DNA from 3 places in the Kitasatospora sp. NPDC002522 genome. Region 1 is predicted to be linked to each of the others. Evidence: riboswitches for the same ligand, from Rfam matches in the RefSeq annotation. Region 1 holds a riboswitch; each other region holds the start of a gene.

The links. Region 1 has a riboswitch for S-adenosylmethionine ahead of ACWD4U_RS30245 (putative leader peptide). Riboswitches for the same ligand answer to the same signal wherever they lie in the genome.
Region 2: another riboswitch for S-adenosylmethionine. It lies ahead of ACWD4U_RS26135 (AAA family ATPase); the one in region 1 lies ahead of ACWD4U_RS30245 (putative leader peptide).
Region 3: another riboswitch for S-adenosylmethionine. It lies ahead of ACWD4U_RS02545 (aminotransferase class V-fold PLP-dependent enzyme); the one in region 1 lies ahead of ACWD4U_RS30245 (putative leader peptide).

What each region holds. Positions count from the first base shown of each region.
Region 1 covers NZ_JBSFXE010000048.1:39,587-43,900, reverse strand. Annotated here, with positions in the region: gene ACWD4U_RS30255 (NtaA/DmoA family FMN-dependent monooxygenase) at 1-589, opposite strand, end outside; gene ACWD4U_RS30250 (LLM class flavin-dependent oxidoreductase) at 610-1,833, opposite strand; gene ACWD4U_RS30245 (putative leader peptide) at 1,988-2,134, opposite strand; SAM riboswitch class IV at 2,194-2,306, opposite strand; gene ACWD4U_RS30240 (FUSC family protein) at 2,516-4,314, shown strand, end outside.
Region 2 covers NZ_JBSFXE010000035.1:27,419-31,732, reverse strand. Annotated here, with positions in the region: gene ACWD4U_RS26150 (protein kinase domain-containing protein) at 1-178, shown strand, start outside; gene ACWD4U_RS26145 (hypothetical protein) at 331-459, shown strand; gene ACWD4U_RS26140 (glutathione S-transferase C-terminal domain-containing protein) at 572-1,387, shown strand; SAM riboswitch class IV at 1,474-1,586, shown strand; gene ACWD4U_RS26135 (AAA family ATPase) at 1,843-4,314, shown strand, end outside.
Region 3 covers NZ_JBSFXE010000002.1:191,207-195,520, forward strand. Annotated here, with positions in the region: gene ACWD4U_RS02535 (response regulator) at 219-644, shown strand; gene trpD (anthranilate phosphoribosyltransferase) at 785-1,855, shown strand; SAM riboswitch class IV at 2,065-2,182, shown strand; gene ACWD4U_RS02545 (aminotransferase class V-fold PLP-dependent enzyme) at 2,230-3,606, shown strand; gene ACWD4U_RS02550 (Lrp/AsnC family transcriptional regulator) at 3,628-3,909, opposite strand; gene ACWD4U_RS02555 (rhomboid family intramembrane serine protease) at 3,906-4,314, opposite strand, start outside.

The DNA.
Region 1 (4,314 bases):
GGCTGACGCGGTGGGCGAACCGGCCCGGGTCCGGCTCGCCCAGGAAGACGCCGGACGCCCGGTCCGCGACGATCTCGTCGCCGCGCCAGGAGTCGAACAGCACCCCGGCCGCGGTGAGGAACTGGCGCGCCCGCTCGTAGCGGTCCTCCTGGGCGAGGAAGCCGCCGCGCCGGAAGTTCTCGCCGGTGAAGGCGTCCCAGGAGGTCACCACGTTCCACGCGGCGCGACCCGCCGACAGGTGGTCCAGCGAGGCGAACTGCCGTGCCACCTCGTACGGTTCGTTGAAGGTGGAGTTGATCGTCCCGGCCAGGCCGAGCCGGTCGGTGACGGCGGCCAGCGCGGCCAGCACGGTGAAGGTGTCGGGCCGCCCGACCACGTCCAGGTCGTAGATCTCGCCGTTCTGCTCGCGCAGCCGCAGGCCCTCGGCGAGGAAGAGGAAGTCGAACCTGGCGCGCTCCGCCGTCCGCGCGAAGTGGACGAAGGAGGAGAAGTCGATCTGGCTGCCGGCCGCCGGATCGCTCCACACGGTGGTGTTGTTGACGCCGGGGAAGTGCGCGGCGAGGTGGATCTGCTTGACGGGCTTGCTCATGGCGGTGCGGTCCTTCCGGCTCAGACGAGGGCGCCGGCGGCGGGCGCGGCGTAGCGGTTGGCGGGGCGGGGCAGGCCGAGCAGCCCGCGCAGGGTCGACGCCTCGTAGGCGGTGCGGAACAGCCCGCGGCGCTGGAGCTCCGGCACCAGGGCGCGGGTGATCTGCTCCAGGTCGTGCGGGAGCGTGCCGGGCCGCAGCCGGAACCCGGTCAGCCCGGCCTGCTGCCACTCCCGCAGCAGGTCGGCGAGGGCGGCGGGCGTGCCGGCGAAGATCCGGGCGTCGCTGCCGTACGCCTCGCCCGCGCGCTCGTCCAGCCGCGCCAGGCGGTCGGCGGCGGCGCCCGGCTCCGGATCGAGGAAGACCACCAGGTCGCCGAAGACGTGCACCGTCTCCTCGGCGCGCCCCGCGGCGGCCTGCGCGGTGCGGATCTCCGCGACGATCGCGCGGGCGTCCGCCGCGTCGGCGGGCGTGACGAACGCCAGGTCCGCCGAGCGGCCGGCCAGCCGGTACGGCTCGCCCCGGTGCGCCAACGCCGCGACGAGCGGCTGGCCCTGCGGCGGACGCGGCGTGATGGAGGGCCCCCGCACGCTGAACCGGCTGCCCTCGAAGTCGATGTAGTGGAGCTTCGCGCGGTCGACGAACCGGCCGCTCGCGACGTCGCGGATCTCCGCGTCGTCCTCCCAGCTGTCCCACAGGCGCCGCAGCACCTCCACGTAGTCCTCCGCCTCGCCGAAGGACTCCCGCAGGGCGGCCAGGCCGGCCGGCGAGTCCAACTCCTCCAGCCGCAGGCCCGGCGCGGGCCGGCGGCCGAAGTGCGCGGCCTCGTCGGAACGCCCGGACACCTTCACCCGGACACCCGCCCGGCCCCCGCTGACGTGGTCGAGCGTCGCGACCGCCTTGGACAGGTGGAACGGCTCGGTGTGGGTGACCACCGCGGTCGGCACCAGCCCGACGTGCCGGGTCAGCGGTGCGACGCGGGAGGCGATCAGCACCGCGTCCAGCCGGCCCCGCACCTGGTCGGTCCGCCGGTCCGGCTCGAACGGGTGGGTGGACTGCAGACTCAACGCGTCCTCGAGGGTGACCAGGTCCAGCAGGCCGCGCTCGGCCTCGGCGACCAGGTCGGCCCAGTACCGGGCGGTGAACAACTCCTCGGTCCTGGCACCGGGTTCGCGCCACGCGGCGGGGTGCCAGCCGGCGCCGTCCAGCGCGACGGCCAGGTGCAGGGGTACGGGGGAATCGGGCATGGCGGGACCGCCTCCGGTTCGGGGGGAAGGGACGTCGAGGGTGCGTCACACCGCGCGCACGGACGCCGGCCACGGGCCGGCGCGGAAGTGGCGGACACGGTGACGCGGGGTCAGACGACAGGCGTAGGGCGGCGCGGGGCCGGGTGACGCGGCGTCAGGCGGCGCGGTACGGCGTGCCGCGACGCGCGACGGCGTGCGGCGTCGCCGGACACAGCGCGGTGGACACGCGCTGCAGATCGATGTGCAGCCGCGCGTACGTCGTGGTGACCCGGCAGCGGGCCTTCACGGTGACGACCGCCATGGGCCTGGACATCTCCCGCACCGCCGCCACCTCCGTCCCGACCGGTTCGCACCGCTTCGAGCTCGCGCTTGCGGCACCGTTCTCGGCACCGCCGGGTCGTCACCTGGAGCACCCCGCCGCGCGGGAGGGTTGCCGGTCAGCAAGCCAGGGCTCGTCGCTGACACTCATGACCTGGCTGCACCGTAACCCGCCACCGGCGTCCGGCACAATCCCGTCGGACACCCACCGGACGGGCCCGCCTGACGGGCCGTCGGCCGGGCCCGGTGGGTGCGACCGGGCGCCGCCGGTAAGCCGACACGGCCCCGTAACGAGGGCGCAGCGGTCCCGTCGCATCGCCCGCCTACTGTGGTGGCCGACGACATCCCCGGCCTCAGGAGGACCGTGCACCGTCCGGCCGCCGCCCCGCCACCCGCCTGGCTCGCCCACGTCACACGCCGTCAGCCGGGCCCGATCCCCTGGGCGGCGATGGCCCGCGGCACGCTCGGCTCCGGGCCGCTGCTCGCGCTCGGCGTCGCCACCGACCGGCACGGCGCGGGCGTGCTCGCCGGACTCGGCGCCATGTTCGCCTCCATCAACGACCGCCCCGGCACCCGGCGCACCGGGCTCCCGCACATCGGGCTGCCCGCGCTGGCCGGCGCCGCCGGGCTGCTGCTCGGCCGCGCCGACGGGTGGCCGGCCGTGGCGCTGCTGGCCGTCGTCGGCCTGGTCTCCGGGGCGATCAGCGTCCGCGGCCCGGTCAGCTCGGCCGCCGCGGTCCAACTGCTGGTGCTCACCGCCGTCGGCGGCGGCATGCCGCTCGCCATGCCGGGTCCGGTGAAGGCGGCCTGCTACCTGGCCGGCGCCGGCTGGATCCTGCTGCTGCGCCTCCTGCACCCGCGGCGCGGCGGGCCCACCGGTCCGCGCCACGGCGAACGCCTGCTGGTGGCCGCCGTGTTCGACGCGCTGGCCGACGCGCTCGACGCCGTCGGCACCCCCGCCGCCGAACCGGCCCGGCGGCGGCTCACCGCGGCCCTCGACCGCGCCGACGAGGCGCTGCGGCTGCGCCTGCTGGTGCGGCTGCGGCACACCGGCGCGGACGACCGGCTCGCGGCCCGCGCCGCCGCCGCGTCCGCCCTGTGCGAGGCCGGCGTCGCCCTGCTGTGGGAGGCCGCACCGCTGCCCGCCCGGATCAGCGTCGGCCCGCGCCGCCTCGCCGCCGCCGTCCGCGACGACGGCCCGCCCGGCCCGCTGCCCGCCCCCGCCCCCGGCACCCCGGCCCGCCTCGCCTTCGACCGGGCGGTCCTGGCCGCGGGCGTCGCCTTCGCCACCCGACCCGGTGCCGGACGGCGCACCGCGCTCCGACTCCGGACGGGCGAGGCGGGGGCGACGGGTGGGCCGGTGCGGCTGCGCGGGTCCCGGGCGAGCGGCCCGGCCGGGCGGGAGTACGGGGTGCGGGTGGCGGCGTGCGTCGCGGCCAGCGCCGCCGTCGCGCACCTGCTGCGCGCGGACCACTGGTACTGGCTGCCCGTCACCGCCGCGTTCCTGGTCAAGCCGGACTACGGGCCGCTGTTCTCACGGACCGTCAACCGCTTCGCCGGCACCGCGCTGGGCGTGCTGCTGCTGGCGGGCGCGACCGCGGCCGGCGGCTGGGTCGCCGGGCACGGGGACGCCGCACGGTGGGTGCCGATCGCCGCCGCGACCCTCGCCGGCGCGCTCACCCCCCTCGCGCTGCGGCACTTCGCGCTGCAGACCGCCGCCGTCACCGTCACCGTGCTGGCCTTCGTCGCCACCGCCGGTGACACCCAGGCGGCCGGCTCGCGACTCGTCGACACCGCGACGGCCTGCGCGATCGTCCTGCTGATCGGCCACCTGCCGGGGCTCTCGGACACCCGGGCCCGGGTCGGCCACCGCTCGGCCCAGGCCCTGCGCAGCACCGGCCGCTACCTGGACCACGTGCTCGCCGAACCGGCCGGCCCGCCCGGTGCCGTCCGGCGTACCGACCTGCGCCGGGCCGCCTACCACGCGCTCGCCGAGGCCCGGGCCGCCGCCGAGAGCGCCGCCGCCGAACTCCGCGGCGGCGACCCGCGCTGGCTGCGCGTCACCGCCGGCGCCGAGCGGATCGCCGACGCGGCCACCGCCTGCGCGACCCGGCTCGACCACGGAGCGGTCCGGCCGGACCAGGAGACCGCCCGCCGGGTCGG
Region 2 (4,314 bases), on a different contig from region 1:
CGGGCTGACGGTCACCGACTTCGGCATCGCCGCGGCGTCGGCCGGCACGAAGATCACCACCAGCAACTACATGGGCCGGCAGTGCCTCACCGACAACGGCACCGGGAAGCCCGCCACCATGCAGACCTGCACCCCGGGCAACACCTCCCAGCAGTGGTACGTGCCGCCGTCCGGATGAGCCGACCGCTCGAGGTTTCGAGGGACCGTCAAGTGGCCTGCCGCTGAAGGGAGTCAGGTCTCGATGCGGCGGCGGGTGCGGCGCGGGCTCTTGACGGCGGGCCGGGCCGGGGTGACACTCCGGGCGGGAATCCAAGCACCTTCGGGGGTCACGTGCGGCACACGGAGCGGTTCGTCGAGGGCGTGGCGCACGCCGTCCGCCTGCTCCCCGTGCTGACCTGCCGACTGCACATCGACCTGCTGCGGGTCTGCAGCAGCATGGCACGGCCGCCCCGCGACTGACGCATCGTCAGCTCCGGCCCGTCCACGTCGAGTTCCCTTCACCCAACCCTGCCCCGCCCCGCCGCGGCACGCCCCGTCCGCGTGCCCGCGCAGCCCTGTCCGGGAGACCCACATGCCCGTGCCGTTCCCCTCCGCCGTGCCCGCCTTCCGCAGCCGGATCGGCCGCGACGCCGACAGCGGCTACCCCGCCGTCCCGCACCGCTACCGGCTCCACCTGGTGCGCACCGACCCGCCCTGTCGGTGGCTCGCCGTCACCCACGCCCTGCTCGGCCTCGACGAGATCCTCCCCACCGACATCCTCCCGGACCTGCCCGACGCCCCCGACGGCGGCTACCGCGCGCTGCGGCCGCTGTACGAGGCCGGCGCGCACCGGCACCCCGGACCGGCCCGACCCCCGGCGCTCAGCGACGGCTGGACCGGACGCATCGTCAGCACCGACCCGTACGCCATCGCCTGCGACCTGGCGCGCCGCTTCGACCGGACCGGCGCCGACCTGCTGCCGGCCGGCACAGAGACCGCCGTCGCCGCGATCGACCGGCTGTCCGCCCGGGGCATCGAGTCGGCCGCCGGGCAGGCCGCCACCGCCGCCGACCCGGCCGTCCGCGCGGCGGCGCTGCGCACCCTGTTGCACAGTCTGGACACGGTCGAACGCCGGCTGGCCGAGGGCCGCGGGCTGCTCGACGGGCCGCTCACCCTGGCCGACGTCCGGCTCTGGGCAGCCTTGCACCAGCTGGACACCGTCCACCTCCGCGGCCTCGGGAGCGCCGCCGCGCAGCAGGTCGCCGACCACCCCCGTACCTGGGGCTACACCCGCGGACTGGCCGCCCACCCCGCCTTCGCCCGCCACGTCGACCCGCCCGCGGCGCTGCCCGACCCGGCGCCGCACCGCACCGCGGACGCCGACGTGCCGGTCCGGCTGGCGGGTTGACTGGGCATCAGCACGCGCGGCGGGGTGACGCAGACGACGCCGGATCCGATTGACGCCTTCAGAACGGCGTTCCTAGAATCACCACCGGCGAAGAGTGTCAGTCCCAAGGCCCCGGCCGACTGACCGGCAACCCCCACACTGCGGTGGGGTGCCCCGGGGATAAGCCAGGCGGCACGGCATCGTGCCGCAAGCGCAGGACGGTTTGCCCGGATCGGGCGGGGATGGAGAAGGCCGTGAGCCAGGGGGTAGCCGGGCGTCGCTCCGCCGACCTTCGGCTGGTGGCGCGGCTCGACATCGACCTGCTCCGGCGGGCCAGCTCCCTCTGTCGCTGACGGCGGCCGGCCGGCGGCCCTGACCTCGGGCCCCGGCCGGCCAGACGATTCCCGATCACGAACTCCGCGTGAGGAGGCGCGCCGTCCGGCCGAACTTCCGCGCGCCCTGTTTCAGGAGTACGGATGTCCATCGTCCCCACGCGGACCGCGCGTGACCTTCCGCGAGCACTGCCGGCCGGCCGGGAGGCCGAGTACCGGCAGCTGTCCGAAGCGCTCCACCGGTGCGAGACGGGCACCGGGTCCGTCATCGCGCTGCACGGATCGGTGGGCAGCGGCCGCAGCGAACTCCTCTACGCCTTCGCCGACGTGGCCGCCGACCGCGGCGCCACCGTGCTGCTGGGCACCGGATCGCCGCTGGAGCACGACTTCCCGCTGGGCCTGGCCCGGCAACTGCTGCAGAGCGCGCCGCTCGACCCGCAGGAGGCCGCCGCCGCCGAGATCCTCCTCGCCCAGGGCACCGCGGAGGCGGCCCGCCGCCACCAGCCCGCCGACGGACTGCAGCGCCGACTCGGCCAGCTCACCCTGGAGGGCCTGTTCGGCCTGGTCCGCGGCCTCACCGAGCGCGCCCCCGTGGTGATCGCGGTCGACGACCGGCAGGACGCCGACCCGCAGTCGCTGGAGTTCCTGCTCTACCTGGTCCGCCGCACCCGCAGCGCCGGTGTCCTGACCGTCCTCAGCTCGCGCGAGACCATGACGCCCCCGAACCCGTTCTTCGAGGTCGAACTCGCCCGGCAGCCGCACTACCGGCAGGTCCGGCTGGACGTCCTGCCGCCCGGCCCGACCGCCGCCCTGTTCCGCGACCGCTTCGGGCCCGCCGCAGCCGCCGCCGACGATGCGCACCGCCTCACCGGCGGCAACCCGCTGCTGCTGCACGCCCTGATGGACGACCACCAGCGAGCCGGAGCACCGGCCGAGCTCGCCGTCGGCGAGGGCTACCGCCGCGGCCTGATGCACTGCCTGCACCGCATCGACCCGCTGGCGCTGCGCTACGCCCGCGGCGTGGCCGTCCTCGGCCCGGCCGCCACCCCCGCGCTCCTCGCCGACCTGCTGCTGCTGCCCGCCGAGGCCCTCCCGCGGGCGCTCTACCTGCTGCACGCCGCCGGGCTGTTCCAGGACGGCGGCTTCCGCCACCCGAGCGCGGCGGGCGACCTGCTCGCCGCGATGCGCCCCGAGGACCAGGCGGCGCTGCACGAGCGGGCCGCCCGCCTGCTGCGCGACGCCGGCGTCGAACCGGCCGCCGTCGACACCCACCTCCGGGTCGCCGAAGGCCACCGGCGTCCCCCGTGGGCCGTCCCGCAGCCGTCCGTCCCGCAGCCGTCGGCGTCGCAGCCGTCCACCGGGCACGCGTCGGACGGGTCGGCCCGGCCCGATCCGGACGCCGGGCGGGCCGTGCACCTCGCGAGCGCCCCGCCGAAGGGGTCCGCCGCGCCCGCCGCCCCGGAGGAGCCGAGGCGTACCGGCGGGTCCGCGGCGGTGGTCGTCGGAACCGACGCCAAGACGGTGGCCTTCCGCTGCGTGCCGTCGCTGCCGGGCACCGAGGTGCTCGGCGAGGACGGAACCGGGCGGCGGCTCAAGGAGATCCGGCACCTGTTCTGGCAGGGGCGGCCCGAACAGGGGCTCGCCGAGCTGGAGCGGTTCGAGGCCGAACCCGGGCGCGCCGGCGCGGGCGAGAACCTGCGCACCTGGCTGCGGTACTGGTACCCGACGTTGCAGCCGGCCGCCGCACCCGGGCCGGACGACCCGGCCGGCGGGATGCGGCTGCTGACCGCGCTGCTCCAGGGCACCACCGGCCCGGAGCAGGCGGTGGTCCGGGCCGAGGCCGTGCTGCGCGACGCCCGCCCGGGCGGGCGCGACAACGAGGCGCTCACCACCGCACTGACCGTGCTGCTCTACGCCGACCGGGCCGACCGGGCGGTGCGCTGGTGCGGCACGCTCGCCGAACGGGCGGCCACCCGCTGCGGCAGCACCTGGCAGGCGCTGTTCTCCGCGCTGCGCGCCGAGGCGGCGCTGCGCCAGGGCGACCTGCGGACCGCCGACGAGGCCGCCCGGGCGACGTTCGCCCGGTTCGCCCCGGCGGCGTGGGGCGTCGCGGTCGGCCTGCCGCTCTCCACCATGATCGCCGCGCGCACCGCGCTCGGCCTCCACCAGGACGCCGCGCGCTACCTGGACCTGGCCGTCCCCGAGGCCATGGACCGCACCCCGGCGGGCCTGCACCACCGGTACGCCCGGGCCGGCCACCTGCTCGCCGTGGGCCGGGCCGAGGACGCGCTGGCCGAGTACCGCGCCTGCGGCGACACCATGGCGCGCTGGGGACTGGACCACCTGCCGGCCATCGCCCCGTGGCGGCTGGGCGCGGCCCGCGCCCACCTCGCCCTCGGCCGCCCGCAGGCCGCGGCCCACCTGGCCGACCAGCAGCTCGCCCGGCTCGGCAGCTCGGGCCACCGGCGGCTGCGCGGCCTCGCCCTGTGGACCCGGGCCGGCGCGGCGGAACGGACCGAGCGCACCGTGCTGCTGGAGCGCGCCGTGGACGAGCTGGAGCAGGCCGGAGCCGAGGCCGACCTGGCGAAGGTCCTCGCCGAGCTCAGCGAGGCCCAC
Region 3 (4,314 bases), on a different contig from region 1:
GTGTCGCGTCGCGCCCGTTTTCTGACGGTTGTTCGGATCAGGTGACCCGGGTAGGCCGCGAGGGTGAGCTCCGGGCGCGGCGCCTTGAGCGAGATCGCGCCGGGGTCTCTTCAGGAGGGGTGCGCGGGAGTAGCATCCGGAGTGGACGTGGCCCGGGTCACACTGGGCCGTTCGGCCGGGGACACATATAAGAGGACGAGCACCAGGGAGCAGGGGCCATGGCGCAGCATTCCGACGAGACGCTCACCGTTCTCGTCTACAGCGACGACCGCAACACGCGCGAGCAGGTGACCCTCGCGCTCGGCCGCCGGCCCGCCGCGGACCTCCCCGCGGTCGAGTACCTCGAGTGCGCCACCGCCGCCGCGGTGCTGCGGGCCCTGGAGAAGGGCGGCATCGACCTGTGCGTGCTGGACGGCGAGGCCGTCCCGATCGGCGGGCTCGGTCTCACCCGCCAGTTGAAGGACGAGATCTACGGCTGCCCGCCGGTGCTGGTGGTGATCGGCCGCCCGCAGGACTCCTGGCTCGCCGCGTGGAGCCGCGCCGACGCGGCGGTCTCCCACCCGGTGGACCCGGTCGCGCTGGTCGACGCGTCGGCCACCCTGCTGCGGGCCCGGCTCGCGCGGCGGACCCCGGCCGGGCGCTGACCGTCCCCACCGGGGCGTCTCAACTGGAGAGAAGGGGACGGCAACCCAGGGCGGCCGTCCCCGCTCCCTCGATAGGCTGACTCCATCCCTTCCGGCCGCCCGCGGGCCGCCGGTACACGAGATGAGAGCTGGAGACGGCCATGGTGAACGTGCACTCTGCGAACGGCGGTAGCGACCCCGCGCAGGTGGTCCGCACCTGGCCCGACCTGCTGACCTCGCTGCTGAAGGGCGACGACCTCACCCAGGCCGACACCGCCTGGGCGATGGACCGCATCATGAGCGGCGAGGCCACCCCGGTCCAGGTCGCGGGCTTCACCATCGCGCTGCGCGCCAAGGGCGAGACCGTCGAGGAGATCTCCGGTCTGGTCGAGACGATGTACGCGCACGCCGAGCCGCTCGAGATCCCCGGCCCCGCGGTCGACATCGTCGGCACCGGCGGCGACCGGGCGAAGACCGTCAACATCTCCACCATGTCGGCGATCGTGGCGGCCGCGGCCGGCGCGAAGGTGGTCAAGCACGGGAACCGGGCCGCGTCCTCGGCCTCCGGCTCCTCCGACGTGCTGGGCCGGCTCGGCATCAACCTGGACCTGGCGCCGGCCCGGGTCGCGGAGGTCGCCGAGGAGGTCGGGCTGACCTTCTGCTTCGCGGCGAAGTTCCACCCCTCGATGCGGCACACCGCGCAGGCGCGCGGCGAGTTGGCGGTGCCGACGGTCTTCAACATCCTCGGCCCGCTGACCAACCCGGCCAAGGTCACCTCGCACGCCATCGGGTGCTTCGACACCCGGCTGGCCGGCCTGATCGCCGGGGTGCTGGCGCGGCGCGGCGCGACGGCGCTGGTGTTCCGCGGCGACGACGGCCTGGACGAGCTGACCATCACCACCACCTCGCACGTGTGGATCGTGCGCGACGGCGAGGTGACGGAGACTCAGTTCGACCCGCGGGACGTGGGCATCGAGCTGGTGGGCATCGAGGCGCTGCGCGGGGCCGACGCCGAGTTCAACGCGGCGGTCGCCCGCCGGGTGCTGGCGGGCGAACGCGGGCCGGTCCGGGACGCGGTGCTGCTCAACACGGCGTCCGCGCTGGTGGCGTTGGAGCTGGGGGATGCGCCGCTGGCCGAGCAGCTGGCGGCGGGGATGGAGCGAGCCGCGGCCGCGATCGATTCGGGGGCGGCGGCGGAGCTGCTGAAGCGGTGGGCCGAGGCGACACAGTAGGGAGGACATGCAGGGGCTCGGGGAACTGCGAGAAGCGGAAGGCGCCCACCAGCAAGGTCGCGATGTGGGCGGGGAGTTGCACGTGGGAGCGCGACCTGGCGGTAGGTGCATGGCCGCTCGCGCAGTTCCCCGCGCCCCTGACGGGGCACAGGTTGTCCGAGGGGTGGACGGGGCTTGAGACGATCGAGGCCTCGTGTAGGCTGACCGCAGGTCATGAGTGGCAGCGACAAGCCCCAGCTTGCTGTCCGGCAACCCTCCGTCCGTGGCGGGGTGCCCTGGGTGAGGACCGGGCCGTGCGGCGATCAGTCCGTGCGGCAAGCGCGGACCACCGGTCGATGCACCCCGGGGTCCTCACCCCGTGGAGGAGTGCATCCATGTCCGTGACCACCGAGATCTGTGCGCCGCTGGCCGTGCTGGGGCATGACGTCGAGGTTCCGCTGGCGTCGGGGGCGAAGGTCACCTACGCGGCGCTGGACTACGCGGCGAGCGCGCCGGCCCTGCAGCGGGTCTGGGACGACGTGGCGGCGTACGCGCCGTACTACGGTTCGGTGCACCGCGGGGCCGGGTACCTGTCGCAGCTGTCGACCGACCTGTTCGAGCAGAGCCGGCGGACGGTGGCGGAGTTCCTGGAGCTGCGGGACGGCGACCAGGTGGTGTTCACCCGGGCGACCACCGACTCGCTGAACCTGCTGGCGGGCGCGGTGCCGGCCGGGACCGAGGTGTTCGCGTTCGAGACGGAGCACCACGCCTCGCTGCTGCCCTGGCGGCGGGAGGGCCTGACGGTGCGTTACCTGCGGGCGCCGCGCTCGCACGCGGAGGCGGTGGCGGCGCTGGAGGAGGCGCTGCTGGGCGCGGCGGACGGGCCGAAGCTGTTCTGCGTGACCGGGGCGTCGAACGTCACCGGCGAGCTGTGGCCGGTGCGCGAGCTGACCGAGGTCGCCCACCGGTACGGCGCCCGGGTGGTGCTGGACGCGGCCCAGCTGGCGCCGCACCACCGGCTCTCGGTGCGGGAGTTGGACGTCGACTGGGTGGCGTTCTCCGGGCACAAGCTGTACGCGCCGTTCGGCGCCGGCGTGCTGGCGGGCCGCTCCGACTGGCTGGACGCGGCGGAGCCGTACCTGGCCGGCGGCGGGGCGAGCCGGACGGTGGCGCGGGAGCTGGACGGCTCGGTGGCGGTCGAGTGGCACACCGGCCCGGCGCGGCACGAGGCGGGCTCGCCGAACGTGATCGGGGCGTACGCGGTGGCCTCGGCCTGCCGGGCGCTGACCGAGGCGGGGTTCGACGCGCTGGAGGCCCGCGAGCGGGCGCTGGTGGCGAAGCTGACGGCGGGTCTGGCCGCGATCCCCGAGGTGCGGGTGCTCAGCCTGTTCGGCGCCGAGGCGGACCGGGTCGGCGTGGTGTCCTTCGTGGTGCAGGGCTGGAACAGCTCGCACTTCTCGGCGGCGCTCTCCGCCGAGTACGGGATCGGGGTGCGGGACGGGCTGTTCTGCGCGCACCCGCTGGTGCGCACCCTGCTCGGGGGCGAGGAGGCCGCGCCGAGCGAGTGCGGCGCGCCGGAGCCCTCGCTGCCGGGGGAGCGCAGCCTGAACGCGATCCGGGTGAGCTTCGGCGCGGGCACCCCGGAGGAGCACCTGGAGCGGTTCCTGACGGCCGTTCGGGAGCTGGTCACCGACGGCGCGAAGTGGAGCTACCGCAACGAGGGCGGGCGCTGCGTGGCGGCCGCGGAGATCGACCGGGGCCGCCAGCGCTGAGCCCGCCCGGGGAGGCGGCCGCTACTCGTCCAGGCCGAGCGAGAAGGCCGCCTCCAGGTCGTGCTGGGAGTAGGTGCGGAAGGCGATGTGGGTCTCGGTGTCGATCACGCCGGGGATCTTGTTCAGACGGCCGGGGATCACCTCGGCCAGGTCCTCGTGGCCGCGTACCCGGACCATGGCGATCAGGTTGTAGGTGCCGGTCACGGAGTAGACCTCGGTGACGCCCTCGATGGCGGCGATCGCCTCGGCGATTTCGGGGATCCGGTCGACGCTGGTGTTGATGAGGACGATCGCGGTGATCACTGAGCAACTCCTGTTCGAGAAGGTGCGCCCAGGGTATCCCCCGCCGGACGGGCGGCCCAGGCGAACAGCCAGCCGGTGGCGAATCCGATCACGTGGACCAGGTAGGCGACCCCGGTGCCGCCGGAACTGACGGACCACCACTGCAGGGCGAACCACAGGCCGAGCACCAGCCAGGCGGGGAAGCGCAGCGGCAGGAAGAGCAGGATCGGCACCAGGGTGGTCACCCGGGCCTTCGGATAGAGCCGCAGGTACGCGCCGAGCACCCCGGCGATCGCGCCGGAGGCGCCGACCAGCGCGCGCATGGCGTCGGGGGTGTGCGCCTCGGCCACCGCGTAGCCGTAGGTCGCCAGGTAGCCGATGGCGAGGTAGCCGACCAGGAAGCGCAGCCGGCCGAGCCGGGCCTCC